Regions from separate parts of the Exiguobacterium sp. EF_C8 genome, predicted to be linked through region 1. Evidence: predicted binding sites of a transcription regulator. Region 1 holds the regulator's gene; each other region holds the start of a gene.

Region 1 (10,606 bases):
CGATTCAAGATGCACGACGCGGATCAGGTTTTGTCGGAGTATACGATGCCGGGAAACGAATCGGTGAAGAACAACATGTCGAAATCGCCTCTTTTGTGAAGACGTTAGCGCCAGATACGCTCGTCACAGGAGACATCGATACATTTGAAGAACTTCTTCAACCATTTGAAAAGGCGGCTCCTGCGTTTCGGACGCCGCGTGCCGGAGTGCTCGCCTTACTCGGTGCAACACGCGAGACAGTCGAAGCGCATGCGTTTGAGCCACGTTACCTGCGTCTGGCTGAAGCAGAAGCGAAATGGATCGAGGCACAGCGTCATGAGTAAGGGGATTCGTCGCATGACCGTAAACGATGCTGCAGGTGTTCACGCCGTCGAACTCGAATCGTTTGCGACACCGTGGACACTGGATGCTTTCGAAGCAGAAATGACACAAAATCCGAATGCCTATTATGTCGTTGCCGATCAAGATGGTATCGTCGGGTTTGCTGGTCTGTGGCATATTGCGGATGAAGGACATATTACGAATATTGCCGTCAAGCAGTCGCACCGCGGACAAGGACTTGGGGAAGACTTGCTAACGGCATTGATCGCGGTCGGTCGTGCACTCGATTTACGAGCGATGACACTTGAAGTACGTGTCTCGAACACACCGGCGCGAACCTTATATGAAAAACTCGGATTTCACTATGTTGGTATCCGAAAACGATATTATCAGGACAACAATGAAGATGCTGCCATCTATTGGCTGGAGCTGGAGGGAGAAGACTTATGACACAACCATTGATTCTAGCAATTGAATCGAGTTGCGACGAAACGGCAGCTGCCGTCGTCCGTGGAGGAACCAACGTCTTATCGAACGTCGTCTCGTCTCAAATCGAAAGTCATAAACGATTCGGTGGAGTCGTGCCTGAAGTGGCATCACGACATCATGTCGAACGAATCACATACGTCATCGATGATGCGTTGACGGAAGCAAACGTCACGATCGACGATATCGATGCGATCGCTGTCACGGAAGGTCCCGGACTGGTCGGGGCATTACTCGTTGGTGTCAGTGCGGCAAAGACACTTGCTTTTGCGCATAATAAGCCTTTGATCGGTGTTCATCATATCGCAGGTCATATCTACGCGAATCGTCTCGTACAAGAGCTTGAATTCCCGCTCGTCTGTTTGATTGCATCAGGTGGGCATACGGAACTGATTTACATGCCAGAAGACGGTGTATATGAAGTCATCGGTGAAACACGAGATGATGCAGCAGGGGAAGCCTATGATAAAGTCGCTCGAACATTGAAGTTACCGTATCCAGGTGGTCCACGAATCGATCAGTTGGCACAAACCGGTCAGGATACGTTCCATTTTCCACGCGTCTGGCTCGAGAAGGACTCGTATGACTTTAGCTTCAGCGGTTTAAAGTCAGCGGTCATCAATGCCGTGCATAACGCTGAGCAACGGGGAGAAGTGATCATCCCGGAAGATTTAGCTGCGAGTTTCCAAGCGAGCGTCGTCGAAGTCCTCGTAACGAAGGCGATCCGTGCCGTGAAGGATAAAGGGGGACGCCAACTGCTGCTTGCTGGTGGTGTCGCCGCCAACAAAGGATTACGTCACGGTCTCGAAGCAGCGTGTGCGAAGGAAGGAATCGATCTCGTCATTCCGCCGATGCACTTGTGTGGAGATAATGCGGCGATGATCGGAGCGGCTGCGATTCATCCATATCGCGCGTTACGCTATTCGACACTTGCCATGAACGCAGAACCTGGGCTAGATTTAAAGTAAGGAATCCGAACAACTTGGGGGAAATGGAATGAAAAAAGTCATCATCGCATTGTTAGCGGTACTGGTCATCGTCGCGATCGGACTTCAGGTCCGAGAAATCGTCAACGCATACCAAGTCGCCTATAAGGAAGAACTCGTACCCGATAAGAAAGCGGTCGAGACGAACACGAAACAACGTCCACTTTACGAAATCGGACGAGCAGAAGGGGAAAAAACCCGGATTCAAAAGTTGTACGCTTTTGATCAGACAATCAATGGGAAGCTCAGTAACGTCGTCATCGTCGATCGGAAGTACGGTTTAACGAACAAGGCGAGTGATGATTATTTCATGATTGCTCCCGGAACACCGGTGACGGATCAAGAGAAGAAGTCATTCGAACCGATGATTCAAAAGATGGATGCGGAACAAGTCCAAGCAGAAGTGATCTCGAAGCACGAGGTGACAGCTGTTGAAAACAATAAAAAACGGACTGTGACGTTATTTAAGGTCTTTTATAAAGATACGGATCAAAACGAATACCTCTTCTTCATCGAAAAAGAGGGCGGGCTGAAACTCGATCTATTCAAGAAGGGCTACTCACGTCTTTCCAATTACTAATCCATTAAAACAGCGGATTCCTAAAAAGGAGTCCGCTGTTGTTCGTTCATTGCCATTCAGTGATACCGGTCAAGTCATCATAGATGCGATCCGGATCAAGATTTAATTCTTCGACCGGAAGTCCGTTTCGATTGATCCATGCCGTTTTGAAGCCGAAACTCTTTGCCCCGGTGATGTCCCAACCGTTCGAGGACATGAAGAGGATCTCCTCGCGTTTTAAACCGAGTGTGTTCAACGCATGCATATAAGAAGCAGGTGCTGGTTTATAGTGTTTGATGTCATCAACACTGACGAGATGTTCGAACCGATCGGCTAAACCTGACTGTTCGATCAACGGATCGAGCATATCATGGGAACCATTCGAGAAGACGACCAAACGCTTATGCGCCATCGTCTCGAGAACAGAGCTAACTTCTGGGTACACATCAAGTGTCAGGTACGTCTCCATTAAAGTCGTGATTTGTTCCTCGGTCACATGAAGCTTCAGTTCGAGTAACGTATAGCGGAGGGCATCTTGTGTCACTTGGCTGAACGGCACATATTGTCCGTTCAATTGTCGCAAGAAGGAGTATTCCAGTTGTTTCTCTCGCCAGCGTTTACTGATCGCTTCTCCGTGTCCCGGATACAGCTCCTCTGCTTGTTCTTTGACGGAATGGACATCGAATAATGTACCGTAGACGTCAAAGACGAGTGCTTGAATCGTCATAAAAACATTCATCTCACTTTCATAGAGTCTGTTTTAAGAATTCCCTTACATGACGGATTCAAACGATACTTATGAATGGACCTGTTGCAAAAAGCGATGAAACGTCTGTGCGAACGCGCGACAAGCGGCTTGTTTCTCCGGTGTGTTCGGATCAAACTCAATCTTCAAGCCATCCGTGACGATGGTCGCCCCAGCTTCTTTTAATGCGTCTTCAATCAAATCAACGGCTGCGCAATACTTCGGATAATCAAGATCACCCGAGCCAAAAGCAGCAGCCGGCATCCCGTCTAAAAATTGTTCCCGTAGCTCCTCGACGAAATCTTCTGCTTCATACGGTAAATCACCGTCTCCCCATGTATATGAGCCGAGTAATAGACCATCAAAACGTGATAGATCCTCCCCGACGAATTGATCCAGTTCTGTGATCGTCACGTTGACATCGTGTTGCTCGAGCTCACGTTGAATGATCGAGACGATATCTTCCGTATTACCGGACATGCTGACGAATCCAATTGCAATCTGCATGCATGTTCCTCCTTTCGCTGTACTTCCTTACTTTAATTGATAATGATTATCAATGTCAAAAAATCATATAAAAAAACACCTTCCGAAGAAGATGCTTTTTCATACATTAGTCTTGTAGTTCGGCCCATTCCTCAATGGAACGAATGACCGGTTCGAGATGACGCCCTTTGTCGGTCAAACTGTATTGAATCTTAATCGGACGATCGGGAATGACAGTCCGGATGACGATGCCTTCCGCTTCGAGCTCCTTCATACGTTCCGTGAGCATACGACCTGATAATTCGGGAATGGCATCTTGAATCTCATTGAAACGACATGTCTTCGTCAACAAGTGACGCAAAATCAGACCCGTCCATTTCTTACCTAAGATTTCAAAGGCATGTTCGACTTTGGGACAAAGAGCCGGTTGGATTGCGACTTCTTCCATCAGCACTCATCCTTTCTATAGTTGTAGTATACCCGCTTCTGCTAAAAAAATCGAATCATTTTACTTAATGTAACGTCTTGAACTAAAACAAATCTATTTACTTTTAGTAAGTGATAAGATATAGTCTGTTTATTGAGTTACTTAAAGTAACTAAAATACATTAGGTAAAAGGAGAAGAGAGAAATGATGGATACAGGACTTTTAATCATTCGTTTAATCATCGGTTTAACATTTGCTGCACACGGGACACAAAAATTATTTGGTTGGTTTGGTGGACACGGCATCGCTGGAACAGGCGGTTGGTTCGAATCAATTGGCATGAAGCCAGGAAAAGCACTCGCGATTACAGCGGGTCTTGCTGAATTAATCGGTGGATTATTGTTTGCAGGCGGGGTATTCCTCTGGATCGCTGCAATCCTCATCATCGGTTCGATGCTTGTCGCGATCGTTAAAGTACACGGTGCGAATGGTTACTGGGTGACGCAGAACGGGTACGAATACAACATGGCATTGATCGTTATCGCCCTTGGAGTGGCGATGATTGGTGCTGGAGACTATTCACTCGCTGCACTCATCGGGTGAGGAAAAAGGTGGGTCATTCATGAAGTTCGAGGCATCAACGCTTAGCGCAAAAGACAATTATAAATTACTGATCGGAAGCATCATTCCGCGTCCGATTGCCTTCGTGACGACGCTAGGGGAAGACGGGACGGTCAACGCCGCCCCCTTTTCCTTCTTTACGGTCGCATCAAGTAGTCCGCCACAACTGGTGATTGCCGTACAACGGACGGATCAGGGACAAAAGGATACGGCACGTAATATCCTAGCAAAACAAAGCTATGTCATCCATATCGTCAGCGAAGAAATCGTCGACGCAGTCAATGAGACGGCTGCGCCACTCGCTTACGGTGAAAGTGAACTCGAACGGACGGATTTAACGCTCGTCGATAGCGATGCAATCGACGTGCCCGGAATCGCGGAAGCGAAAATCCGGTTCGAGATGCGCTTAACGCAACACGTCGAGCTAGAAGGTGCCGATCTGTTGATCGGGGAAGTACTGCGCTATCACGTCGCGGATGAACTCGTCGAGTCGTTCCGGATTGACGCAGCAGGATTGAAGGCTGTCGCTCGTTTAGCAGGGAATGATTATGCGACGATCGGGAAGACGTTTACGATTGCCCGACCGACAAAATGATAGTAGTGTGAATGCTTGATTCATCGTACGATTCGTTTTGATTCAAACAAAAGGAGTGGAGATACCGGTCTAGCTACCGGAATCTCCACTCCTTTTTCTCATGTCGTTCATCTGATTCATCGATCGGACTTCAAGGTTGCGAATCGATTTCGTTTGAAGAGGCTTCAAGACCATGACGTTTACTGTACTGATAGCCATCGAGCAAATAAAAGACGATTGCGAGTGCCCAAATGCCGACACAGCTGATCAAGAAAGCGGTGAGCGGTGAGACACTACCGTAATACGATAGGATCAACGGGTCAGTGAGTTCGACGAATAGCTGTGTCGTCAGGAGCGTACAGCATAATCCCGAGAGTAAACTGACGAAAAGACCGCTCCATGTCTGGATGACGAGACCAATCATACAAGAAATCAGGAGAAACAAAGGAAGCGCGGCATTAAAAGCATCCGGCCGGATGAAGGTCGACACGTAGTCCGCATACATCGGTACGAAATAAAGGATGCCGGATAGCAGTCCTTGAATCAAGTTAATGAAAAAGCTTTTCGTCCGCATCAGTGTTGGTTCTCCCATCGTTCCATCAATTCGAGTAGATCGACATCGATCTGGTCCCGTTCCGCAGATAACGCTGTCGCTTTTGGAATATCATTAAAGACTTCCGGTTCGCAAAGCAACTGTTCGATTTCCGCTGAACGCTGTTCGAGCCGTTCAATATCTTGTTCGAGTTGTTCGATTTGCTGACGGCGTTTTTTTTCTTCTTTCTGTGCTTCTTTGTCGATCGTCTTCGATGCCGTGACTTTTGCCGCTTTTGCCTCTTCGGCTTCAAGGCGAGCGATTTCTTCTTGTTCGGCCTTCTTCTCTGTGTAGTACGAATAATCGCCGAGGTATTCTGTCACACCAGCTTCACTCATCTCGATGACGCGTGTCGCGATCCGATCGATGAAGTAGCGGTCATGGGAGACGAAGAGTAGCGTACCTTCATAGTCGACGAGAGCGTTCTCAAGGACCATCTTCGAATCAAGATCCAAGTGGTTCGTTGGCTCGTCAAGGATGAGGACGTTAGTCTTCCGGAGTTTCAGTTTTGCGAGCGCGAGACGTCCGCGTTCGCCACCAGACAATTCATGAACGATTTTGAAGACATCGTCGCCGCTGAACAGGAATTGTCCGAGCACAGAACGGACTTCTTGTTCGCGCATCAGTGGCCATTCGTTCCAAATCTCATCGATGACACGGTTCCGGTCATTGAGTTCCGCTTGCTCTTGATCGTAATACCCGATCGAGACGCCAGTTCCGAAACGGAAATCACCGAAGAGAGGACGTAAACGACCGACGAGGACTTTTAAGAGCGTCGACTTCCCGATTCCGTTCGGTCCGACGAGTGCCAGTGATTCACCGCGTTGCAAGCGGAACGTGATGTCTTTTGAGACAGCTTCTTCGTAACCGATTGCCAATTGATTGACTTGAAGAACGTCATTCCCGCTCTGTTTTTCGATTGGGAAGGACAGGACCGTACTGCGTTCATCTCCATCTGGTCGATCGAGCCGGTCGACCTTCTCGAGCCGTTTTCGAACGCTTTGAGCACGCTTTGTCGTCGTCGCCCGAGCGATGTTTCGTTGAATGAAGTCCTGCATCTTTGCGATTTCTTCTTGCTGCTGTTCGAACTGTTTCATTTCTTGATCGTACAATGCCGCTTTTTGCTCGAGGTACTTCGTATAGTTCCCCGTGAACTTACGACAGACATTACGAGAGAGCTCATAGACGACATTGACGACTTGATCGAGGAAGTACCGATCGTGCGAGACGATCAGAACGGCACCACGATAACCACCGAGGTAACTTTCAAGCCAAGCAAGCGTATCGATATCCAGGTGGTTCGTCGGCTCATCGAGAATGAGAAGCTCTGGTGCTTGCAGGAGCATCTTCGCTAAGGCGAGCCGTGTCCGTTGACCCCCGGACAATGTCTGGATCCGGCGCGAGTAATCGTCTGGATAAAAGCGCATGCCGTGCAGGACGGAGCGGATATTCGCCTCAAACTGATAACCACCGGCTTCTGAGAAGTCGTGTTGCGCTTGATCATACGTCTTCAAGAGACGATCGTACGCGACCGGGTCGTTCAAGATGTGCTCCATGCCCATCTCGATTTCCATCCGGCGCAGTGTTCGTTCTTGTTCTTGCAGATGTTCAAAGACGGTCAGCATCTCGTTCCAGATCGTCTCGTTCGATTCGAGACCACTGTCTTGCGCGAGATAACCGATTTTGACATCTTTACCTTTCATGATATCGCCCGAGTCATGACTGAGTTCACCAGCGATGATTTTGAGCAAGGTTGATTTACCGGCACCATTTCGACCGACGAGCGCAATTCGGTCGCGCTCCTGTACTTCTAGTTTGATATTTTCTAAAATCGGCTCGACGCCGAATGATTTCGAGAGTTGGTTGACTTGTAAGAGTATCATTTCCATCCATCCTTCCACCCTTTAGTCTATCACGAACAAAAGCGCGAGGTCCTGCGGAATATATTATTTGTGACTCTATGTGAAGTGGTTTACAATCAAGGAGAGTAGAAAGCTTTTTGCAAAGATTTGGGTGCCACGATGGATGTGGCCGAAGGGGGAACTGCAGGATGAATGGACCAGACACAAAAATTCCACAAGCGACAGCAAAACGGTTGCCGCTATATTATCGTTTCATCCAAAGTTTATACAATTCAGGTAAGCTCCGCGTCTCTTCTGCTGAGTTAAGCGAGGCGGTGAAGGTTGATTCAGCAACGATTCGTCGCGACTTTTCCTACTTTGGGGCACTAGGGAAGAAGGGGTATGGATATAACGTTCAACATCTCTTAACGTTTTTCCGGAAAACCTTGAATCAAGATGAGGTGACGAATGTTGCCTTGATCGGGGTCGGTCATCTCGGAACAGCGTTTGCAAATTATAACTTTTTAAAGAATAATAGTACTCGGATAGTCGTTGCGTTTGATGCGGACGAAGAGAAGGTCGGAACAACGACGCATGACGTTCCAATCTATCATGTTTCGGACATGAAAGAACAAATCGAAGCGAATCAGGTCGATGTCGCCATCTTGACGGTTCCATCCCAGTTCGCACAGTCAGTAGCGGATGAGTTAGTCGAGTATGGTGTGACAGGCATTCTGAACTTCACGCCTGCACGGTTGAACGTGCCAGTGAGCGTTCGGGTTCATCACATCGATTTATCGATCGAGTTGCAGTCGTTAGTTTATTTCATGAAGCATTATTCGCAATCAGCTGAAGGAGTGAAATCATAATGGAAAACCTTATCCCGCTCACGTTAGGTATCGGACCTGCGAGTATCGGATTAATTGCTGTCGTCGCGTTGATCATCTTCGGACCGAAGAAGTTACCGGAATTCGGTCGTGCTGCCGGTCAAACATTGAAAGAGTTCAAGAATGCCACGAACGGCATCATGGACGACGATAAAAAGGACGAACCGAAAGAGAAGTGATTGAATCATGACGGTTGATCAAGAACAAAGCATGACGTCGCACCTAGACGAACTGCGTAAGCGGATTGTCTGGTCGCTCCTCATCGTCGTCGTCCTGTTCGCTGTCGCATTTCCGCTCGTCCGACCGCTCGTCCGTTTTCTGCAAGCGGACTTAAAAGAGCTCGGTATCGGATTAAATGCCTTCAACGTCGCCGATCCTTTAATGTTGTATTTGAATCTTGCGTTCATCATCGCGCTGATTTTAGCGTCACCGTTCTGGATGTATCAACTGTGGGCATTCGTCCGACCAGGGCTTTATGAAAAGGAACAAAAAGCAACACTGACATATATTCCAGTCATCTTCTTTCTATTTTTGGCTGGTGTAGCCTTCTCGTATTTCTGGTTGCTTCCCTTCTTGCTCGAAGTCTCAACGGATCTCGGGAAAGAATTGGGGATCGAGCAAGTCATCGGGGTCGAAAACTACTTCAGTTTCTTGATCCGGTTGACGATGCCGTTTGGTCTTCTCTTCCAATTGCCGGTCGTGACGATGTTCCTGACACGTCTTGGTCTTGTGACGCCATATTTCATGCGAAAGAATCGGAAATATGCGTATTTCGCGCTGTTCGTCGTTGCGGCATTGATCGCACCGCCGGACGTGACGTCACACTTGATGATCTCAGTGCCGTTGTTCGTTCTCTATGAAATCAGTATCTTGATTTCCGCGCGGACGTATAAAAAGGTCTTGATCCTCGAGCAACAGGCAGAGCTTGAACGACAGGCGGATTTGATGCGTGAATTGAATAAATGAATCGTGAATTCCTTCCAGCCATTTCGGGAGGAATTCTTTTTTATGAAAGCGTTATGTTTATATTGATAAAGCAGTTAGCGATGCGTATACTAAAGATAATTCATGGGGGCTTAGCTCAGCTGGGAGAGCGTTTGGCTGGCAGCCAAAAGGTCGTCGGTTCGATCCCGATAGTCTCCACCAAGTGCATACGTTCAACTCCTCGAGTGCTCGAGGAGTTTTTTTATGTTCCCAGTTAAATTCCTTCCAAATATAAAATGTCACCAAAAAGAAATAAATTAAAAAAATATACAAATATAAATTGTTTATTTCCATTAACTTCATTAAACTAAAAATACAGAATTTTCTTTAAACTGTTTTATTAGTATTACTACTATGGTTTTACAGAAAAGGGGAAACGAACGCATGAAGAAGAAGATTGCACTTATGGCAGCCGTCTTAATGACGTCTTCCAATCTAGTCAGTGCGCAAGGTGCACTGTCCTCGCAAGACAAAGCGACGGGTCAAAAACCGCAGGCGCTCTCACTGAAGAAATCGGGGCAAGAAAAGAACTACAAACAATCGGATAAAGTCCGAGTCGTCATCGAGATGGAACAAAAACCGGCGATTCAAATCGCCCAAGCTCAAAACAAGCGGTATAGCACATTGAGCAATGCCGAAAAGGAATCGATCAAGGATCGACTCGTCAGCGTCCAAAAATCAGTCAAGTCAGCTATCGCTAAAAAGGCGATTCCTGTTACATATAAAGAAAGCTTCACAACCGTCATCAACGGATTCAGTGGTGAAGTGAAGTTCGGTGACATCGAAGATATCAAACAACTCGAAGGAGTCAAAAGTGTACATATCGCGCACGAATATGCGCGCCCAACCGTAGATAAAGGTGCCAAGCCAGACATGCTGTACAGCAAGGACATGGTCAATGCGAAGGAAACGTGGCAGGACTATGGCTTCAAAGGGGAAGGAACCGTCGTCGCGGTCATCGATACGGGGATTGATCCATCTCACAAGGACATGGTCTTGAGTCCAGAGACAAAGGTGGATTTAACCTCTTCGAAGGTCGAGAGTGCGAAAGAAACAAAAGGCTTAAAAGGAAAGTACTTCACGGAAAAAGTACCGTA
Region 2 (10,606 bases), 1.4 Mb from region 1:
TCACCGATGGATCTGGTTCGACTTGGTCGAAGATTCGGTAACTGACAGACTGTGGCAAGTTTTGAATCACTTTATCGGCATATCCGAATTGCACCATCGTTGGATCGGTGACAATCATGACGCGTGAGACGTCAGTCATTGACCGGAGGTACTGGACGGAGTTCTTTTCGAAGTAGATTTTTTCAGGAACTTTAAACCATTGCATGTTCACGCGTCGTCTCGCCACCTTCTTGACGTTGAGTAAATGTTTCGCTGTTACGTTTTCAGAAACAGAGTTTTTCCCGTATGATCCGCAACCGAGTGTCAGTGATGGTGTCAACTCGTTATAAAGATCACCGATTCCGCCATGAGCAGATGGGCTGTTGACGAGAATCCGGCAGGCTTTCATGCGGAGTCCGAACGCTATCATCAAGTCATCGTTCGTCGTATGAATGACGGCGGTATGACCGAGACCCCCGATTTCAAGCATCTGTTCAGCAATCGAAAACGCTTCTTCGGTGGATGCAACGCGGTACGCACCGAGTACGGGACTGAGTTTTTCATGAGACAGTGGTTCTGCTGCTCCAACGTGCTCGAGTTCCGCGACGAGCATGACCGTCGTTTCCGGAACATCGATCCCAGCTTTTTCTGCAATCCATGTCGCAGGTTTCCCGACGATGTCCGCGTTGACGGCACATGTATCGGTTTTGATGACGAGTGATTCGAGGCGTTGTTTTTCTTCCGGTGTACAGAAGTAACAACCGAGTGCTTCCATTTCTGCACGGACCGTTGCATATATTTCTTGGTCAACGATGACGGCTTGCTCAGACGCACAAATCATCCCATTATCAAACGTTTTTGAGAGAACGAGATCGCTGACTGCCCGTTTGACTTTTGCAGATTGTTCAATGTAGCAAGGAACGTTTCCTGGTCCAACACCGAGTGCCGGTTTACCTGTTGAATACGCTGATTTGACCATTCCTGCTCCACCTGTCGCAAGGACCATGGCGATTTTTTCATGGTTCATCAAGACTTTCGTTGCTTCAAGTGATGGTTCCTCGACCCACTGAATACAGTCTTTTGGTGCTCCCGCTTTGATGGCTGCATCGCGAAGTGTTTTTGCCGCTTCGACGGAACACCGTTGTGCCGATGGGTGGAATGCGAAGACGATTGGGTTGCGCGTCTTGATCGCAATCAATGCTTTGAACATCGTCGTCGATGTCGGGTTCGTGACCGGTGTGACTCCACAGACGACACCGACCGGTTCAGCGATATACGTAATGCCATTTTGAACATCTTCTTCTAGAATCCCGACCGTTTTTTCATGACGTAAACTATTGTAGATGTATTCTGTCGCAAACATATTTTTAATCATCTTATCTTCAAAGACACCGCGCCCTGTCTCTTCTGTTGCGAGACGAGCGAGTTCGACGTGCCGTTCAAGTCCGGCAAGTGCCATATCACGGACGATCGTATCAATTTTTTCTTGATCGAATGTCAATAACTCCTGTAATGCACGTTGTCCTTTTTCAACAATTTGTCCAATTGCTTGTTCGACCGGCGTTGCCGTCGATTTTGTTTTTTCTTTCACAGCCATGAGTGGTTTCCTCCCTGTCGTGGAACGAATCTGAGTTTGATTTGCCAACCATTATGTCAGGAATGCCAAGCTGTTTTTCAATAGTTTGTGCTTTCCTTCACAAATCAATCATAACTCCTTTTTCCTGTTTTGTGCATGACCATCCTGTGAATTCCCTCACATCATTGGTAACGTTTACATCTATTGTGAATTCTTCTTTTTCGTCATTTTGCTCTATATACGAAGACGTGTGCGATTTATCACACCCGCATTTTCATGACTTGATAGCCGTTTCATCATCTTGTATTCTGATTATGGGGTACATATTAAGAGCTACCACTAAAGGAGGACACTTGAATGTCAGTTGTACAGGAAATGTTAGCTTTCAACGAGCGATTCGTCGCTGAAAAACAGTATGAGCAGTTCGTCTCGGATAAGTTCCCGGACAAAAAGGTCGTCATCCTGACGTGTATGGATGCCCGCCTAACGGAACTTCTTCCACACGCACTCGGTCTTAAGAACGGGGATGCGAAGATCATCAAAAATGCTGGTGCTATCCTATCGCACCCATTCGGTTCCGTCATGCGTTCAATTCTCGTCGCGTTGTATGCACTGGGTGCCGAAGAAGTCGTCGTCATCGGTCACCACGACTGCGGCATGAGCACGATTGATCCTAAACACATGATCAGTGAAATGAAGGATCGGGGTATCGACCAACAGATTCTTCACACGCTTGAAGTATCAGGTGTTGATTTAAATCAATGGTTGCGTGGCTTTACGTCAGTTCAGGAGAGTGTCGCCCACTCTGTCAGCCTCGTGAAGAACCACCCTTTACTGCCACCTGGTACGAATGTCCACGGACTCGTCATCGATCCAGGAACCGGTAAACTCGACATCGTCGATTGCTGATTGCTCTCTATAGAAGAAACTCAACGAGATTTGGATATTCTACTCCATCTTAAATTAAAGATAACGTGCCATTTTCTTTTAAAAGAGAAGGATGGCACGTTTTTTTGTGTGAGCCATTTTTAGTGATCAAAACGCTTTTCATCTCATGCTTCCGGGTATAAAAAAAATGTGACTTTTTATGCAAAGCTAAAAAGCCTATCGTGAAGTCCTTTAATACGAGGTCAGACTTTTATCCTTGACAGTGTTCCACCATGGCTGTAAGATACTTTAGTATAGTGCAGTGATAACAAAAGAAAGTGTGGTTTTACCGAATGATTAACGCCGTATTGTTTGCCGTCTTTTTACTATTCATCTTAGCGATCTTCCGCGTCCACATCGTGCTCGCGATGGTCATCAGTGCGTTCGCCGGCGGTCTCGTCGGCGGTCTCGATTTAACGAAAACAACCGAAGCATTTGCTGGTGGTCTTGGCGATGGGGCAGAAATCGCTCTTAGCTACGCGATGCTTGGTGCGTTTGCTGTTGCCCTCTCGAAAACGGGCTTACCGGATGCTCTCGCTCACGCATTGATTGCACGTTCACGTGGTAACGCAAGTGCCGCATCGGTCAAGAAATTAAAAGGATTCGTCTTGTTTGCGATTCTGTTACTCGCAATCAGTTCACAAAATGCTTTACCGATCCACATCGCCTTCATTCCGATCATCATTCCGCCGCTTCTTGGTCTCTTTTCTCAGTTGAAGATGGACCGACGTCGAATTGCGATCATCATGACATTCGGTCTCGTCACACCGTACATGTTCTTACCGATCGGATTCGGAGACATCTATCTGAATCAGATTTTACTGAAAAACCTTAAAGCTAATGGTCTTGATACGACGGGAGTTTCTGTCATCGAAGCGATGGCGATTCCAGCACTCGGAATGGTCGTCGGTCTCTTGATTGGTCTTTATACGTACCGGAAAGAGCGGACGTATGAAATTCGTGATATCGCCCCAGACGACTATGAAATCCCGGTCATCACGAAAACGAAACTGATCTTAAGTGGTGTCGTCGTCATTGCGACATTGATCGTTCAACTGCAGACGGAATCAATGATTCTTGCTGCAACGACGGGACTCATCCTCTTCTTGTTGCTTCGTCTCGTTCGATTCAGTGAAGCGGATGACGTCATCACGCGTGGTATGCGGATGATGTCATTCATCGGTTTTGTCATGATCTCAGCGAACGGATTCTCGAACGTCTTGCGTAAGACGGGTGATATCGAACCGCTCGTTGAGAACTCAAAAGCATTGATGGGCGACTCCCAACTTGTTGCCGCGTTCGTCATGCTCTTGATCGGTCTTCTCGTCACGATGGGCATTGGATCAAGTTTCTCAACTGTTCCAATCATCGCTGCGATCTTCGTTCCACTTTGTATCCAGTACGGCTTCAGCTTAGAAGCGACGGTTGCGATCATCGGGACAGCTGGTGCTCTTGGTGACGCTGGTAGCCCCGCGTCAGACTCGACGCTTGGACCTACGAGTGGTTTGAATGCCGATGGTCAGCACGATCACATGCGTGAAACCGTCATTCCGACGTTCTTGCACTACAATATTCCGTTGCTCATCTTCGGTACGATTGCTGCGGTCGTGTTATAAAAACAAGACGGATTCGCTATCATGGTGGATCCGTCTTTTTAATTGTCTCCGTTTTTTTCCTTTTCATTTGATCTTCGGTTCTCTAAAATAAAGGAATGTACTGATTACAAAGGAGTTGTCTTACGTGTTATCTCAAATCGTCAACCAGATTTTGCTTTCACTTGCCGATCTCGGATATTTCGGTATCGCCCTCGGGTTGATGATTGAAATCATACCGAGCGAAATCGTTCTCTCATACGGCGGATTCATGATTTCTCAAGGAACGATTAGCTGGCCACTCGCTGTCGTCGCCGCCGTCATTGGCGGATTGTTGTCGCAATTGTTCTTATATTGGTTTGCTCGCTATGGCGGTCGTCCATTGATCTTGAAGTACGGAAAGTATGTCCTGATCTCTGAACATCATCTGGATTTAGCTGAACGCTGGTTCTTGAAGTACGGTCAAGGTGTCATCTTCGGAGCTCGCTTCATTCCTGTCGTCCGCCATGCCATCTCGATTCCAGCTGGTCTTGCGAAAATGGATCAAACGAAGTTTTCGCTCTACACGGTTCTTGCCATCATTCCATGGTCAATCTTGTTCCTCTATCTTGGAGAAACACTCGGAACGAACTGGCGCTCGATCAAGGAAGTCGCTGCACCATATACGAATGGTGTTTTGATTGCTGCCGTCGCCTTAATTATCGTCTATTTCTTCTATAAACGCCGTCAACGGTCGGTTTAACTCATCAAGCAGTCTGTCTGTCGACGGACTGCTTTTTACAACACACAGGAGGTCCTGCCATGCTCACATACCCGCTCGCCCATTTCCCGCTACGTCGTTTGACCGCATCCTATCGTTCTGGAAGCCCGGTCGCGACTGGCATCACTGTCGACGGACATATTTTAATCGTTGAAGAATCGATCGATGAATTTCGTGAAACACAGATCCTCTCCATTCATCAACTGAAGGATGACTGGCGAAAGACGACGATCGTCGAAAGAAACGACATCGACTTTTCCCTCGTTGATCGTTTTCCAGACGGACGGCTGTTACTCGTCGCTACTCGTTGTGATGATGATATCGACGGCACATGGTTGCCAAACGCCTTTATCTACGATCCTCAAGGTCAGTTACTGAATAGCTTTTGTTTAGACGACGGGATTCAAAATATGCAAATCGACGAACAAGGTTGGATTTGGGTCAGTTATTTTGATGAAGGTGTCTATGCCGATGCCGTCACGAGTTCAAATGGCGCTTTCGGTCTGGTCGCTTTTGACGATACAGGTGAAGTGCAGTATAAGAATCGGCAATATCCGATTGATGATTGTTATGCTCTGAATGTCTGTTCATCAACAGAAGTCTGGTTCTTCTACTACTCCGATTATCGTTTCGTCCGTATTAATCAAGAGGACGATCTCGTTTGTGAGGCTCCTACGATCGCCTTTTCTCAGTTCGCTCGGTACAATGACCATCTACTTGCTGCATACTCTGATGACGTACAATTACTTGAACGAAATGGAACACGTTTTAAGAGCATTCGTTCGATTCGTTTCATGACCGAACAAGGAAATTCTCTGTCAGGTGACCTTACAATGCGTGATGATTTGATCGTCTTAGCAACTGCTGAGCATCTGTATTTTGGTAGACTAGGTCAACAACTCGACACTCTACTAATGAGCGAATGAAAGCTGTTACATATTTGTTTCATGAATATCTGATTATTGAAAACTCTATTTCAAATTTTCAAAAAGACTAGCCGAGCCCTATCCGAGGATAGTATACTCAGCTTTATAGTTCTTACGACAAGTTGTCTGAACATTATGACGTCACAGATTTTTTTGGGGGAAACGATGAGTTCGAATTTGAAACGAGATTTAACAGCACGACAGGTACAAATGATTGCGCTCGGAGGAACGATTGGTGTTGGTCTCTTCCTCGGGGCATCAAGTACGATTGCTTGGACAGGACCATCAGTCTTACTTGCGTACATGCTAGCCGGAGTTTTTATCTTTTTCATCATGCGGGCACTCGGCGAGATGGTCTACACCCATCCGCACAGTGGATCATACGCAAAGTTCGCAAACGATTATATCCATCCAGCTGCTGGTTTTTTAACAGCAAGCAGCAACATCTTCAACTGGGTCGTCGTCGGAATGAGTGAAGTCATCGCCGTTGGAACGTACTTACGCTTCTGGTGGCCTGAACTACCAACATGGATTCCAGGGATCGTCGTCATCATTCTCTTGACGCTCGCAAACCTTGCTTCCGTCAAGATGTTCGGTGAACTCGAGTTTTGGTTTGCTTCGATCAAGATACTGACGATTCTTCTGATGATCGTCGCTGGATTCGGCATTATTTTCTTTGGACTAGGGAATGGAGGAAATCCAGTCGGTCTTTCGAATCTTTGGACAAACGGTGGATTCTTCACAAACGGTTTCACCGGGTTCTTCTTTGCCCTCTCGATTGTTTTCGCCTCTTACATCGGTGTCGAGTTGATCGGAGTCACGGCTGGGGAAACAAAAGATCCAGAGAAAAACATCACGAAGGCGATCAATGGTGTCGTCTGGCGGATTCTGATTTTCTACGTTGGAGCGATTTTCATTATCGTCACGGTGTATCCGTGGAACGAATTATCCGATCTTGGAAGTCCGTTCGTTGCGACATTCGCCAAGGTCGGTGTGACGATTGCTGCCGGCATCATTAACTTCGTCGTCATCACGGCCGCTTTATCCGGTTGTAACTCAGGAATCTTCAGCGCCAGTCGGATGATCTATGCATTAGCGGAAAAAGGGCAAATGCCGTCTTTCTTCTTAAAGGTCAATAAACGTGGGATTCCGCTCTATACAGTTCTAGCCATTTCAATCGGGATTTTCTTTGGTGTCATTCTCGATATCATTCTCCCGCACGTTCTCGGAAAGGATACGAACATCTTCGTTTATGTCTACAGCGCTTCGGTACTACCAGGGATGGTGCCGTGGTTCGCGATATTAATCAGTCATATCCGTTACCGAAAACTCGAAAGTGAACGGACAGCCTCGCATCCGTTCAAGATGCCAGGTGCGCCGGTGACGAACTATTTATCGATCGTCGCGCTGATCACAGTACTCGTCGGCATGCTGTTCAATGACGAGACACGCGTCTCAATCTTAATCGGAATCGCCTTTTTGATTTTAAGTACGATCTACTACATCGTAAAAGTACCGAAAATCGAAAAATAAAACTGTTGCTACTCCTCTCATGACACAATGAGAGGAGTTTTTTTCATTCACTGTATTTTTATTTTGAAGTCACATATTATTCATGATAATCGTGATTTCCCGAACGTCTAAAAACAATTTAACGACAGAAAGGAGAGATGAAATATGAACGGATTCAATCGTTTCCTGCTCGTCCTAATCGGTGTTCTCAGTTTAATCAGTGTCGTCAGCATCTGAACAGTCGTCGATTTCCCGGCACCGTTCGGTCCAAGAAAGGCGAAGATTTCCCCTGCTTGCACGTCAAACGAAATCCCTTTGACGACATCCTTTCCATCGTACGTCTTCGTCAAGTTCTCGACATGAATCATCTTCATTCCTTCTTTCCCTGAATTCCAAGTCATGTCCAAGATTTTCCCGTTTTTTCTGTTCTCGAATCAAAAAAACTTTTATACAGATGGCGTAACGTACAACCATTCTACACGAACTATTCAGCGATTTTTGCATATAAAAACGCGCTCTCAAAAGAGAACGCGAGATTAAAACATATACCTATTTCATACCTGAAATATTGTATCCTTCGATGATGTACTTTTGGAAAATCATGAAGATGATGATAATCGGGATGACCATGAATGTAGCTCCAGCCATTTGCAATCCGTAATTCCCACCATGTTGCCCCTGCAGTAACGCTAAGCCAACAGATAGAGTGTACAATGATTCGTCATTCGCGATGATGAGTGGCCATAAGAAACTATTCCATGCTCCAATGAATGTTAAAATTCCCTGTACCGCCAGAATGGGTTTTGACATCGGAAGAACGATTGAGAAGAAAATACGCCATTCACTTGCTCCATCTAGTCGAGATGCCTCTAGCAGCTCATCTGGAATCGTCGTCATGAATTGGCGAAATAGGAACACGCCGAACGCACCAACTAATCCAGGTAAAACGATTCCTGTCATGGTATTCGTTAACCCCATTTGATTAAGCATTAAATAGACTGGAATCATTGTTACTTGACCCGGGATCATCATTGTAGCGAGTACTCCAATGAATAATAACTTACTCCCTTTAAAACGAAATTTGGCAAATCCATAACCAGCCATCGCCGTTAAGAGTAGACCGAAAAACGATGCTAATACAATCAAAAGTGTATTTTTCAAATAGGTCAAAAAGTTTAGGTTCACGAATAAATTAACGTAATGCTCAAAAGTTAGCTCTTTTGGCCAAATCGTTAGCGGAAGTGCTAAAATTTCTGCATCCGTTTTTACTGAAGAAAGAACCATCCAAAAAAACGGTAAGAGAAAACAAAGACCTAGTAACGTCAATACCGTTGCAAGACCCCATTGAAAAGTAGACTTTTTTCGTCTTTTCTCCGGACGTACGATTGGCGAAAATCGAGCTTCCTTGCCTGTTACAACTACAGGTTTTTCTTTCGGAATCATCGCCTCGTCCTCCTTCCTTTAGTAAGGATTATCATTTTTTTGAACGCGGAATTGGATTAATGTGACCGTAATGATTAAAACGAATAAGACAACGGACCCTGCAGCAGCATATCCGAAGTTGCTCAGTTGGAAGCCATTTTGATAGATGAACAGTGCCAATGATGTCGTTGAGTTCAACGGTCCACCTTCTGTCATTATGAACGGTTCCTCGAAAAATTGAATCCATCCAATCAATGTCGTCACCGTGACGAAGAAGATGGCATATCGCAAGAGCGGTATCGTGATTTTAAACATTTGCTGAAATGTACTCGCACCGTCCAGTGCAGCTGCTTCATAGTACGTTCGTGGTATCCCTTGTAATGCCGCAAGGAAGATGATCATGTTGATTCCAACAGCTCGCCATAAGGCTAATAGGATCAAGGATAATTTTGCAACAAGTGGATCTTGTAACCACGGAACATCCGGCAAATGAATTGCATTCAAGATAAAGTTAAAGAGCCCATATTGGGGATTGAATAAGAATCCCCAAACGACGGCGACTGCAACGACGTTCGTAATCGACGGCATGTAAAAGACGACACGAAACCATTCAAATACTTTTCCTCGACCAAAGTTAATCGCAATGGCAATGGAGAGTGAAAGTGTAATGACAAGCGGCACACCCAAGATGACATAAAAGACCGTGTTCGTTAATGCCTTTAAGAAAACCTCATCTTTAAAAATTTCAAGATAATTAGAGATACCGATCCATTCGATGTTTGCATAGTTCGCGATTCCCGCTAAATCCATGTTCGTAAAACTCATTACTACGGCGACGAAAAGCGGCGTAATCGAAAACAGAAACAGTAAAATGATGGTCGGTGCAATGAACAGATAAGGCGCCTGATGGTTGAGCAACCGTCTCATTCAGAGGACTCCTTCCTTGAAGCTTTCGCTTCGATTATTTTAAAATGGTTTCTGCTTTCTTTTGGAACACTTCCACTTCTTTATCGACCGCTGCATCTCCACGGTACATTTTCTCGAAACTCTGTAAGTAGGTTTGTGATACCTTCTCCCACGATGAGATGAGAGGCATTGGTTGAGCAGCTTGCATTTGTTCACCAAACGTCTTCAGTTTCTTGTCATTTTGAAGTGTATCGTTTTTCCATGCTTCTTTTGTTGAAGGGAGCGACTTCGTCATCTCCATCCATGCTGTTTGTGTTTCTGGTTCACTCATATACGCGATGAATTTCGCTGCTTGATCTTTTTTAGAACTACTTTCAAAGATACTCAGGTTCGCTCCACCTAGGAATGAAATATTATTTTCTTTTTTTGGAAGGACTGCAGTCCCCCATTGTGATTCAATACCCGGCATCTGTTCATTAATCAGATTGATCATCCATGGTCCACTAATGAACATTGGAACATTCGGATCCTTTGCACCAAATGCTTGTACGATATCCATTCCTAAATCAATCGGAGCATACTTTTGTTTGAAATAACTCGTTAAATATTCAGCACTTTCAATGAATTCCGGCTGATTAAATAACGGTTTGTTATCTTTCGTCAACAGGTCAGATCCATTTTGACGTGCGAACATGAAGTTCAACATCTGGTCGTTTGTATCCAATGTAATCCCGTACATATTCTCACCTGGGCGTTTGGCAAGCTTAGCCGAAGCATCCTCAAGTTCTTTCCATGTCTCTGGCGCTTTTTTATATCCCACATCGGCTAATGCATCTTTTCGGTAATAAAGGACTCGTGTATCTGTATACCAAGGTGCACCATAAACGCCATCTTTTAATTCGACTGTTTCATATGATCCCTCATAAAAATTATCTTTTGCAAGAGAAGGGTATTTCTCCACATATTTTTTCATGTCTGAAAGAGCACCAGCTTCAACGAATTCCGG
Region 3 (10,606 bases), 420 kb from region 1:
GAACTGCAGACGAAATACGGAGCACCGGGCGATTTTGCGATGGCGTATGTCATTGCGCATGAAGTAGGGCATCATGTCCAGACGTTACTTGGAAAATCGGATGAGATCATGCCACTTCGAAAGCAAATGAGTGAGGAGAAGTTCAATAAATACCTCGTTCGATTCGAGCTACAGGCAGATTATTATGCCGGCGTATGGGCGCATCACGCGCAAGGAGAAAACTTGCTCGAAGAAGGCGATCTTGAAGAAGCGTTGACAGCAGCCAATGCTGTTGGGGACGATACGTTACAAGAGAAAGGACAAGGATATGTCGTACCGGAAAGTTTCACTCACGGCACATCGGCGCAACGAGAGCGTTGGTTCCAAAAAGGCTTTGATAACGGCACGATCGAAGGTGGAGACACATTCAAAGCGAAGAATCTATAAAACGAAGTAAAGACATACCTTTTGAAACATTTTCCAGTCGTTTCCGTAAAGAAGAGAGAAGGATTCAAAGGGGAGTGTCGAAGTTGAAGCACATCAGTCTATTTTTGTTGCTGTATACGGCTGTCGTCGTATTGACGTACATCGTGTCACGATTTGCGCCAAACTTGTTGGTCTACATGGTTTATATCGCGATTGCGTCGTTACTCGTCATCACGGGCTATTTATTGAAACGGCTTGTACTGAAACGTTAAATACCAAAAAGGGGCTGACTCACATGTCGTCCTCTACAAAGATAAGGGTGGCAGAATGATGATCTGCCACCCTTATTTCGTAAAAAAAAGAATGACGCGTCACACGCCACTCCTACAGGAAAAAGCGCATTATGCGCTGCCAGAGACAAATAAGACCCGCTTTCCTGCTTGAATGAAGCAGGAAAACTGGCTTGTGTCTCGCCTGAGGAAAGGGGGTGAAAAGACGCGTCATTCTTTTTTGAGTCAGCCTCTTTCGCTATTTAAAAGCAATCTTATGAACGGAACATCGTCGGATCATCTGGAACGTTCTCCAGGTAAGTGATCCGTCCGTTTTCATCGAGACGTGCGATATCTTTTCCGTCCTGCGTGAAGACGCTACCGTCTGCCCGTTTTCCGCAAACTGCCCAGCGTGTTTCATACGTTCCTGGTGTTGTTTCTTCCCAGCCGGCGTACATGTGCTTAATATCCTGATTCGCCGTGAACACATGACGGACGAATTGTTTCCAGGCGTCGATGCCGTGCTTTGGTTGTCCGTTCAGAACGAACGTGATGTCTGTCGTAAACAAGGAAACGAGATCCTCGAACGCTTGTGCGTCCGTGCGTGACGCGTCGAATAAGTCGAAATAACGATTCAATACCATAGTAAAAACCTCTTTCTGTTCATTAAAAAAGTGTCATCATCCGATCTGTGATTAACGCATGCAACCGTTCTAAATGTTCCGGTGGACAGGAGGTATCGATTGCTTGACGGATCGAGCCGATTGATTCGCGCTTCAACGTCGATTGCCAAGCATCTTCTGCCTCTGTCATCAGATTCGAGAGCAGACCGATCTCCTGTTCCTGAATCCCCATCAAATCTTCAAAGACACCACTTGACGCGTACAATGTCTGTTTGCCCTCAATGGCTTGATAGACATCGAAGATTTGAATTTCTTCTGCCGGACGTCGCAAGCGAAAGCCCCCTTTGACACCAGGTACGGAATACAACAGATCCGCCTGAACGAGTTTTCGTAAGAGCTTTTGGAAATAGGTCGGTGAAGCACCGAGTTGCTGACTAATGAACTCACCGGACAAAACGGCGCGCTCCGGCAGGAAGGTTAAGAGCAACATCGCATAAACGGATTGCTCGACTCCTGTTTTCATTTGCATAGAAAGACTCCTTTCGTTAAACGTGGATAATGTATATCCATAATAGTTCGATGATGAAAAATTGTCGAATGATATGCTCTCACAAAACCGTCACACCTTTTCGACAGCATCTGCATAGCATCCCCGTTCCGGATTCGGTATACTAAATGTACGATATGTGAAAATATTCACTAAAAGTCGTTCACACTTTGTGAAAGGACGTTTGTATATGAATCCATTAAAAGGAATCGTCCAGATTCCACGTAGTATTCTCATTCAATTCATCATTGCGGCTTTCTTAATGGGGGTCGCGGTCGTCGGTCAGTCATACGGCATCGTGTTGACGGTCGATCGCATTTTCCTAAAAGAACAACCGTTTGAAGCCGTCATTCCTTTACTGCTCGTCGTTCTCGGGATGCTGTTGCTCCGAGTCGCTGTGACGTATTGGAACGGTCGTCTCGGTACGACGTTATCGGCACACATGAAGCAGGCGCTTCGGGAAGCACTCGTTGCGAAATATACGAGTCGCTCAGTCGAGATGATGCTACAAGGGCAAGCGGGACAGAAGGTCAGTGTCTTGCTCGATGCAGTAGACGAGATGGACAGCTACTATAGTCAATATTTGCCGAAAGTCGTCCAGACGACGATCGTTCCCTTGATGGTCTTGATTGCGGCATTCAGCTATGACTGGATCACGGGTCTTGTCATGATGATCACGGCGCCGTTCATTCCGTTGTTTTACATCATCATCGGCATCATGACGCAAAAGCGGGCCGATGCTCAACTCGAGAAGATGACGGCATTCTCAGGAACGTTCCTCGATACGTTACAAGGACTGACGACCTTGAAGTTATTCGGTCGCGCGAAACGACAGCGTGACGTCATCGAAAAAAGCAGTCTCGATTTCCGAGATGCGACATTAACGGTCTTGAAGCTCGCCTTCTTGTCGTCATTGATGCTTGAGTTCGTCTCGATGCTCAGCATGGGAATGATTGCACTTGAAGTCAGTCTGCGTTTGATTCTGTTTCAAAGCATCACCTTTATCCCAGCGTTCTTGATGCTCGTGTTGGCACCAGAATACTATCTTGCCTTAAAAGAGATGGGGGCTGCTTTCCACACGGGACGCGGTAGTGTGGCAGCAGCGAAACAAATCGCAGCCGAATTGACGGCAGACGATCGTCCTGTTGCATTCGGTCAATCGGAACTCACGATGAATCGTCCACCACAAATCGTCTTGGATGAAGTCGGCTTTACGTACCAAGAAGGACGTTTTGCCTTGCAAGATATCGGGCTTACGATTGAGCCGTATCAAAAGGTAGCGTTGATCGGTCGCAGTGGGGCCGGTAAATCGACCGTCTTGCAGTTGATTGCCGGACTCGCGAATCCACAAGAAGGACGGATTCTACTCGACGGAACCGAGCGCGGTCAGGTGGAGGAAACAAGCTGGTTCCGTCAGTTGAGCTACATTTCTCAACATCCGTATCTGTATGCCGGAACGCTGGCAGAAAACATCGCGATTGGTGAGCTTCGTCAAGCGACGCCGGAAGAGATTTTCGAAGCGGCGCAGGCGGCAGGGCTCGAGGAGTTGATTGCGACGTTGCCTGAAGGGATCGACACGGTGATCGGAGAAGGTGGACGCGGTCTATCGGGTGGCGAAAAACAGCGTGTTGCGTTAGCACGAGCGTTCTTGAAACGACCGAACGTCGTCGTCTTTGATGAACCGACGACTGGACTTGATGTCAAAACGGAGCGACTGCTCCAACAAGCGATTGAGCAACTCGGACAATCGGCAACGGTCATCACTGTCGCGCACCGTTTGCATACGATTGAACGATCGGATCAAATCGTCGTTCTCGACGGCGGACGAATCGTCGATCGTGGCACCCATGATGAATTGCTTGGTCGCGATTCGGAATATGCGCGGATGCGTAGCGTCCAGAGAGGGGAGGAAACACGATGAAGGAATTATTAGGAGTCTTTCGGTTGATGGTGCATCAAAAACGCGATATCGCCTGGTCGATCTTCTTCGGTGTCCTCGCCGGTGTGACAGCGGTCGGTTTATTCGCAGCAAGTGGTTACCTGATTTCAAAGGCAGCCTTGTTGCCACCGATCCAGACACTCGCCGTCTTGATCGCCCTGCAAAAAGTGTCGAGTCTGACGCGCGCCGTCAGTCGGTATGCGGAACGTTACTATTCGCACCGGGCGACGTTTACGATCCTTAGTGACATCCGAACGTCATTTTACCGTCGTCTCGAGCCGCTTGCGCCAGGGATTTTTGGTAAGTACCGCAGTGGTGACTTACTTGCGCGGATCGTCGGGGATGTCGAGAGTCTACAAAATACGTTCTTACGTGTCCTCTATCCACCGATCGTGTTACTGCTCGTTTTCTTCTGTACGATTTTTTTCGTCAGTTTCTTCTCATGGACGATTGCCGGGATTCTGTTGCTTGGTTTAATTTTGACCGGTTTCTTGATTCCGGGATGGTTCGCGTACCGTGAACAACGCTTCGCCCGTTCAGTCCGTGTTCGACGTGGTGACTTGTCGACAGAAGTGACAGAGTTATTCCAAGGCTATCGTGATTTGAAGATTTACCAACAGCTCGACCAAAAGGAACAGGACTTGAATGCCGTCGCGAAACGGTATGTCGAGGAAGAGAAACGTAATGGTTTACACGCTGTCTCGAACCTGGTCTTAAATACGATGGTGACGTTGATCATCTCTTGGCTTGTCCTCGGTGTGGGTGCCTATCTCGTCGCAAGCGGACAACTCGAGGGAGTTTTCCTCGCTTTACTCGTCATGACATCGCTGACCGTCTTTGAAAATGCGGCACCGATGGCGATCTTACCCGGCTTTTTTGAAGATAGCCGCCATGCTGCGAAACGACTCGATGAAGTCGTGACTGAGCAAGAGGAGCCGACGTACGCTCCGTTCGTCCTCGATCAGGCACCGTCCTTTGAAACGAATGCGCTGACGTTTACGTTTCCTGATGCACCCCGTCCAGTCTTACGTGACGTCACTGTTTCGATTCCGGCTGGTAAGAAGACGGCAATCGTCGGAGCGAGTGGTTCCGGGAAATCAACGTTACTTCAATTGATGTTACGGATGTATCCGACGGACGGATTAACGATTGCTGGACAGGACAGTCAGACGGTTGATCCGGAAGGACTCTGGCAGCACGCGAATGTCGTCCTGCAACAAAATCACTACTTTTATGGAACACTTCGTGATAATCTACTTCTCGCAAACGAAGCAACGACGGACGAAGCGATGCGACAAGCACTCGATGATGTCGGATTAACGACATTCGAGTTGAGTGATCGTGTGTTTGAAAAAGGAGAGAACTTATCCGGAGGAGAAAAACAGCGGCTAGCGATTGCCCGCGTGCTCTTGCGAGAAGCATCGCTTTACTTGCTTGACGAACCGACGTCCTCCGTTGATGCTTTGACGGAACAGATGATTCTCAAGCGACTGTTTGCGCGAGCAATGGACGCGACACTCGTCCTCGTCAGCCACCGCTTAGCGGGTCTTGAAGCGATGGACCAAATCATCGTCATGGATCAGGGTCACGTCATCGAAGTCGGAACGTATGCCGAATTGATGGCACGACAAGGGGCGTTTTATGAGTTAAAACAAGTCGAGCAGTCGGTGTTTGCTCCGATTGGATAAAAAGTATGGAAGGCAATGAATCAAGTAAGGTTCATTGCCTTTTTTATTTACCTTGGAAAAACTGAAAAGACATGACAGTCTACTTCTGAAATGGTAAAGTCTAGAAAAAACGTAGGGGGATTTCATGCATATCACACAATCATCCATCGTCGTCGATCAGACGACCGTTTCATATGATCATTTTCAAATGGGATCCAAACAGGTCTGCTTCTTGATTTCGGGAGCATCGTACGTATACGACCATCCATACTTTTACTACAGTCGAATGGCATTACTCGCGCGAGGCATCGATGTCATCTGCATTCACTATGTGACAGAAGATCTATTTTCAATGTCAGACGCTGAATCAAATGCCTGCATGACGCGCCGGGTTGACGCTGTCGTCTCGGAAGTGCTGACAAAGCATCCATACGAAAACGTTCAGTTTATCGCAAAATCGTTAGGCACGATTCCGCTTGCCGCGTTACTTGCTAAGCCGAGTCTACAGACAGCGCGCTTCGTTTTCTTAACACCCGTCCTAAATGAAGTGGTCGAACAAATCGCCACATCGACGCAAGCTGGACTGATCGTCATTGGCACGGCCGATAAGTTTTATGATGAGGCAGCACTTGAAACGTGTCGGACATCACAATTAATGATCGATGTTATCGAAGGAGCGAATCATTCACTAGACCAAGGATTTGAGGTCGATTCGTCACTTGCAGTTCTCGGACATGTCATTCGTCAGATCGAAGCCAGTTTATTCGAACCACTACATCAGTAAAAAATCCGTCCAGCAGAGAGGTTGCTGGACGGATTTTTTAGTATGGACGAAGTAAGGCGCGAACGGGACTACCATCGCCGTCGACGAGCGGGAGCGGGACGGCATTCAAGTGGTAATCACCAGGCGTGATCGCATCGAGGACGAGTCCTTCGAGGATATGGACTCCATGCTGTGCCAGTGCGTGATGGGCTGCCATTTCCTTGCTATCAATCGCATCGACGCTTGGTAAGTCAAGACCAATCAGCGAAATCCCGAGTTCCCCGAGACGTTCAGCAAGACTTGGTGTCAACACAGGAATCGTCTCTGGGAAAGTCGATTTGTCGATCCAACCATCCGTTTTGATGATCAAGCGCTGGACGTCATTTAGCTCAAAGCCATCTAAATCAGCGGCTGTGATTTCTGTACGACCTGGTAAGTAAATGACACGCGCATGTCCGATATAGAGGTCTGGATCCAGGTTGATGATTTTTTGTCCGGCATCATCAAAATGAAACGGCGCGTCGACATGGGTACCGGTATGCAGACTCATCGTAACTTTGCCGACGTTAACGGAACCGGTGTCTGCCTTATTCCATGTCAATGTCGCTTCAAACGGTGTATCCCCCGGCCACGTCGTGACGTGACGATCAAGTGGTTGTGAAACATCAATCCATCGTGTCATCGTTTCATCCTCCTCATAATGTCGTGCGGACCGACCACAGTTCCGGGAAGAACCGGTGGTCGAGCACACGCCGTAGATAACTGACACCAGACGAACCGCCCGTTCCTGGCTTTTGTCCGATGATCCGTTCGACGGTACTCATATGGTTAAAGCGCCACATCTGTTGCTGGCTCCCGATATCCAGTAATTTTTCACCGAGTTCATACAGATCCCAGTATTGCTCGACATCACGATAGACGCTTGCCCAAGCGGCCTCGACACTTGCATTCGGCGTCCAGTCTTCCGTGACATCACGCTCAAGGACGGACTCGTCGATCGGTAGCCCATGGCGCGCCATCGCGCGGATCGTTTCATCGTAGATGCTTGGTGTCTTCAAGTCTTCGAGCATCATCGGATAGAGTGTTTCGTCATGTGCATAAACTTTTAGCATCTGCTCATTCTTGAAACCGAGCGCGAATTCGATTTGACGGTTTTGATACGACTGAAAACCGGACGAATGACCGAGCGCGTCACGGAATTCCAGATATTCGGCAGGGGTCAAGGTCGACAAAACATTCCACGACTGGATCAACTGGTGCTGAATCTTTGAGATCCGTGCGAGCATCTTAAACGATGATTCGAGATCATCGTTTGCAACGGCTTGCGTCGCTGCACGCATCTCATGCAGGATCAGCTTCATCCATAGCTCGCTCGTTTGATGAATGATGATGAACAGCATCTCGTCATGATGCCCCGATAAGCGATGTTGACTCGTAAGCAATGGATCCAGTTGCAAATAATCCCCGTAGGACATATCTTTCTTAAAATCCGTTTGAATCGATGCTTCAACAGACGTAGGATCTGTCTTTGTCATTCCCATTCATCCCCTTTATCGAGTTAATTCAGTTTTCGTTTTTCAGCGGTCTTCAGTTGTTCTGGATGCGCCCGTTTCCAGAAGAAATAGGCGATAGACAAGAACACTAACCACGGTACACCAAACTTCAAGACGATTTGGAAATCTGTGAACCATGTCGTCAGGACGAGTGCGAATAATAACAATGCACCGAGGGCCGTCAGATACGGATAGCCCATCATCCGAACCGGTAATGTCCGTCCACCTTCACGTTCCCAGGCTTTACGGAAGTACAAATGGGAGATGAAAATCATGAACCACGTGAAGATCGCCCCGAACATCGAAATCCCCATCATGAACGGATAAGAGACGCTCGACTGACTGCTGATGATCGCTGCGAGAAAAATGCCGAGTGTTGATAAGGCGAGTGCAAAGAGCGGTACACCTTTTCGATTTAAACGACCAAATACTTTTGGCGCATACGTTGCCTTGGATAATGAATACATCATCCGTGTCGAAGCATACAGCTGACTGTTCATCGCGGAGAGCGCTGCTGTCAGGATGATGAAGTTCATGATACCGCCTGCATATGGAATCGATAGCATCTCCATTACTTTGACGAACGGACTTTGATCGACGCCGCCTGCTTGTTGCCACGGGACAATCATCAACATTAAAGCAATCGTGACGACATAAAACGTCGAGAGACGGAAGACTGTCGCTTTCAATGCTTTCGGTACGGCAACGTCCGGGTCCTTTGCTTCACCGGCAGTGACAGCAATCAATTCCGTTCCGAGGAAACTGAAAAGGGAGATGAAGATCGCAATCCAGAGACCCGAGAAGCCGAATGGCATGAAGCCACCATCATTCGTGAAGTTTTGTGGACCGATCTCAGGGCTCGGACTACCGATGACCAAGTAAGCACCAAGCAGGATGAACAGTAAGATGGCACTAATCTTAATGACCGAGAACCAGTACTCAAAGGTTGCGAACGTATTGACTGTCGTAGCATTGATGTAAATCAACGCGGCAGCGAATACGAGAATCCAGACGACCCCGGGAACGTCCGGGAACCAGTATTTCATATAGATGGCGATCGCACTAACTTCAACGCCGATTGCGAGAACGTTTGCGATCCAGTACGAATAGCGGACGAGAAAACCCGCGTACGGACTAATGTATCGTTCGGCAATCGTACCGAACGAGCCAGATGTCGGATGAGCGACCGTCATTTCAGCCAGACAGCCCATTAAAAGTAGGACGATGAAGGCGCCGACTGCGTAACTGATCAAAACGCTCGGTCCAGCAAGCCCGATTGCAAGCCCACTTCCGAGGAAGAGACCGGTACCGATCGCGCAGCCCATTGCAATCATCGTGAGTTGACGTGTCTTGAGTTCACGCCGTAGTTCAGTAGGTTGTTCCATGGTGTACTCCTTAAGCAACGACTTCGCGTTCATTCGCGAAACGTTCGTATTCTTTATCTTCCATGATTCGTTTAAGTGTCGCGACGACGTCATAGACATCGGTAAACGTGTTGTAAAGCGCGACGGGTGCTAGACGGACAATGTTCGGTGCCCGGAAATCGGGGATGATCCGATTTTCCTTGAGTGCTTTACAGATCCGCGCCGCTTCCGGGTGCTCGAGGCTGAGATGCGCCCCACGGCGTTTATCGTCAATTGGATTTCCGATGACGAAACCGTACGGTATGAGTTCCTGCTCGACAAGGTCCATCATGTACTGCGTCAGGGCGAGTGACTTCGTTCGGACGGCTTCAATACCGACTTCGTCAAACATCTCTAACGCACCGATTTGTGGGGCGAGACTTAAGACGTGTGGTGTTCCAATCTGGAAGGCACCTGCGTGCGCGGCCGGTGTCATCGTGTGATCCATGTCAAACTGCTTGTCCTTGCGCGAACCGAACCAGCCCGTCAGCCCAGGCAACGTTCCGAAATGACGTTCGTGGACGAATAATCCACCGACTGTTCCAGGACCGCCGTTCAAGTGCTTGTAATTACACCAGTAAGCAAAGTCGACGCCCCAGTCATGGAAAGCGTGCGGAACGGCTCCGACGGAATGACAGCCATCAAAACCAATCAAGATGCCGCGGTCGTGTGCCGCTTTCGTTAAACGCTCCATATCGAGAATCTGTCCGCTTCGGTACAGCACCGCCGGCAAGACAATCAAAGCGATATCGTCTGTCATCGCGGCAATGATATCGTCCTCCTCTAAAAAGCGACCATCATGACTTGGTACTTGGACGAGATGTGTCTCCGGATCCAGTCCGCGTAAACGAAGCTGACTTTGTAAAGCATAGATATCCGACGGGAACGTCAGCGCATCCGCTAAAATCTTATCTCGTCCTTCTGTTGGTTGGAAGAATGTCGCGACGAGTTGATGTAGATTGACGGTCGTCGAACCGGTGACCATGACTTCTTCCGCTTGTGCGCCGACAAGCGGAGCATTGAGGGCAGCGAGACGTTCTGATAATTCGAACCAAGGATGACGTCCTTTCATCCAGCCGTCGATTCCGAGTTCTTTCCAGTCTGATAGCGACTCGAGCAACGTCTTCTCGGCACGCTTCGATAATAAACCGAGCGAGTTTCCGTCCATATAGATACTACCCGGTTGCAGATAAAACTCATCACGATAGGTGGACAATACATCTTGATCGTCCCGAGCAACGGCATCCGTCCGTTTTGCTTGTAATGTCATACGTCATCCTCCTCAAATGAATACTCAATCAATTTTGACAAAAGCGTAGCAAACAAATTGACATTGTGTCAATATTATCGAATAGAGAAAACAAAAGGAGTGAAGGACATGTCATCTTCTCAACCAGAAAAAATCGATAAACGGCATCTGCGCACAGTGCGGACACG

Evidence for each region. Region 1 encodes Rex, which represses fermentation and respiration genes when NADH is low (regulators of the CRP and FNR family bind a similar motif). Its sites were predicted from a motif close to TTGTGAAATATTTCACAA; they were not measured.
Region 2: the regulator Rex is predicted to act here: its motif matches at 1,662-1,679, upstream of adhE (bifunctional acetaldehyde-CoA/alcohol dehydrogenase).
Region 3: the regulator Rex is predicted to act here: its motif matches at 1,982-1,999, upstream of cydD (thiol reductant ABC exporter subunit CydD).

What each region holds. Positions count from the first base shown of each region.
Region 1 covers NZ_CM143264.1:2,901,346-2,911,951, reverse strand. The annotation lists gene tsaB (tRNA (adenosine(37)-N6)-threonylcarbamoyltransferase complex dimerization subunit type 1 TsaB) at 1-323, shown strand, start outside; gene rimI (ribosomal protein S18-alanine N-acetyltransferase) at 337-771, shown strand; gene tsaD (tRNA (adenosine(37)-N6)-threonylcarbamoyltransferase complex transferase subunit TsaD) at 768-1,775, shown strand; gene ACY2IG_RS15330 (hypothetical protein) at 1,804-2,373, shown strand; gene ACY2IG_RS15325 (haloacid dehalogenase type II) at 2,420-3,079, opposite strand; gene ACY2IG_RS15320 (flavodoxin) at 3,149-3,604, opposite strand; gene ACY2IG_RS15315 (winged helix-turn-helix transcriptional regulator) at 3,711-4,031, opposite strand; gene ACY2IG_RS15310 (DoxX family protein) at 4,215-4,613, shown strand; gene ACY2IG_RS15305 (flavin reductase family protein) at 4,633-5,226, shown strand; gene ACY2IG_RS15300 (hypothetical protein) at 5,357-5,779, opposite strand; gene ACY2IG_RS15295 (ATP-binding cassette domain-containing protein) at 5,779-7,680, opposite strand; gene ACY2IG_RS15290 (redox-sensing transcriptional repressor Rex) at 7,848-8,507, shown strand; gene ACY2IG_RS15285 (twin-arginine translocase TatA/TatE family subunit) at 8,507-8,704, shown strand; gene tatC (twin-arginine translocase subunit TatC) at 8,712-9,491, shown strand; tRNA gene ACY2IG_RS15275 (tRNA-Ala) at 9,596-9,671, shown strand; gene ACY2IG_RS15270 (S8 family serine peptidase) at 9,894-10,606, shown strand, end outside.
Region 2 covers NZ_CM143264.1:1,250,371-1,260,976, reverse strand. The annotation lists gene adhE (bifunctional acetaldehyde-CoA/alcohol dehydrogenase) at 1-1,576, opposite strand, end outside; gene ACY2IG_RS06475 (beta-class carbonic anhydrase) at 1,913-2,464, shown strand; gene ACY2IG_RS06470 (Na+/H+ antiporter family protein) at 2,779-4,098, shown strand; gene uptA (undecaprenyl phosphate transporter UptA) at 4,223-4,816, shown strand; gene ACY2IG_RS06460 (hypothetical protein) at 4,876-5,760, shown strand; gene ACY2IG_RS06455 (amino acid permease) at 5,926-7,293, shown strand; partial or broken gene ACY2IG_RS06450 (ATP-binding cassette domain-containing protein) at 7,485-7,640, opposite strand; gene ACY2IG_RS06445 (carbohydrate ABC transporter permease) at 7,822-8,715, opposite strand; gene ACY2IG_RS06440 (carbohydrate ABC transporter permease) at 8,734-9,621, opposite strand; gene ACY2IG_RS06435 (sugar ABC transporter substrate-binding protein) at 9,656-10,606, opposite strand, start outside.
Region 3 covers NZ_CM143264.1:228,132-238,737, forward strand. The annotation lists gene ypfJ (KPN_02809 family neutral zinc metallopeptidase) at 1-426, shown strand, start outside; gene ACY2IG_RS01345 (hypothetical protein) at 510-677, shown strand; gene ACY2IG_RS01350 (nuclear transport factor 2 family protein) at 950-1,318, opposite strand; gene ACY2IG_RS01355 (Rrf2 family transcriptional regulator) at 1,341-1,826, opposite strand; gene cydD (thiol reductant ABC exporter subunit CydD) at 2,035-3,765, shown strand; gene cydC (thiol reductant ABC exporter subunit CydC) at 3,762-5,471, shown strand; gene ACY2IG_RS01370 (cyclase) at 5,596-6,234, shown strand; gene kynB (arylformamidase) at 6,272-6,895, opposite strand; gene kynA (tryptophan 2,3-dioxygenase) at 6,909-7,748, opposite strand; gene ACY2IG_RS01385 (amino acid permease) at 7,772-9,151, opposite strand; gene kynU (kynureninase) at 9,162-10,439, opposite strand; gene ACY2IG_RS01395 (TetR/AcrR family transcriptional regulator) at 10,548-10,606, shown strand, end outside.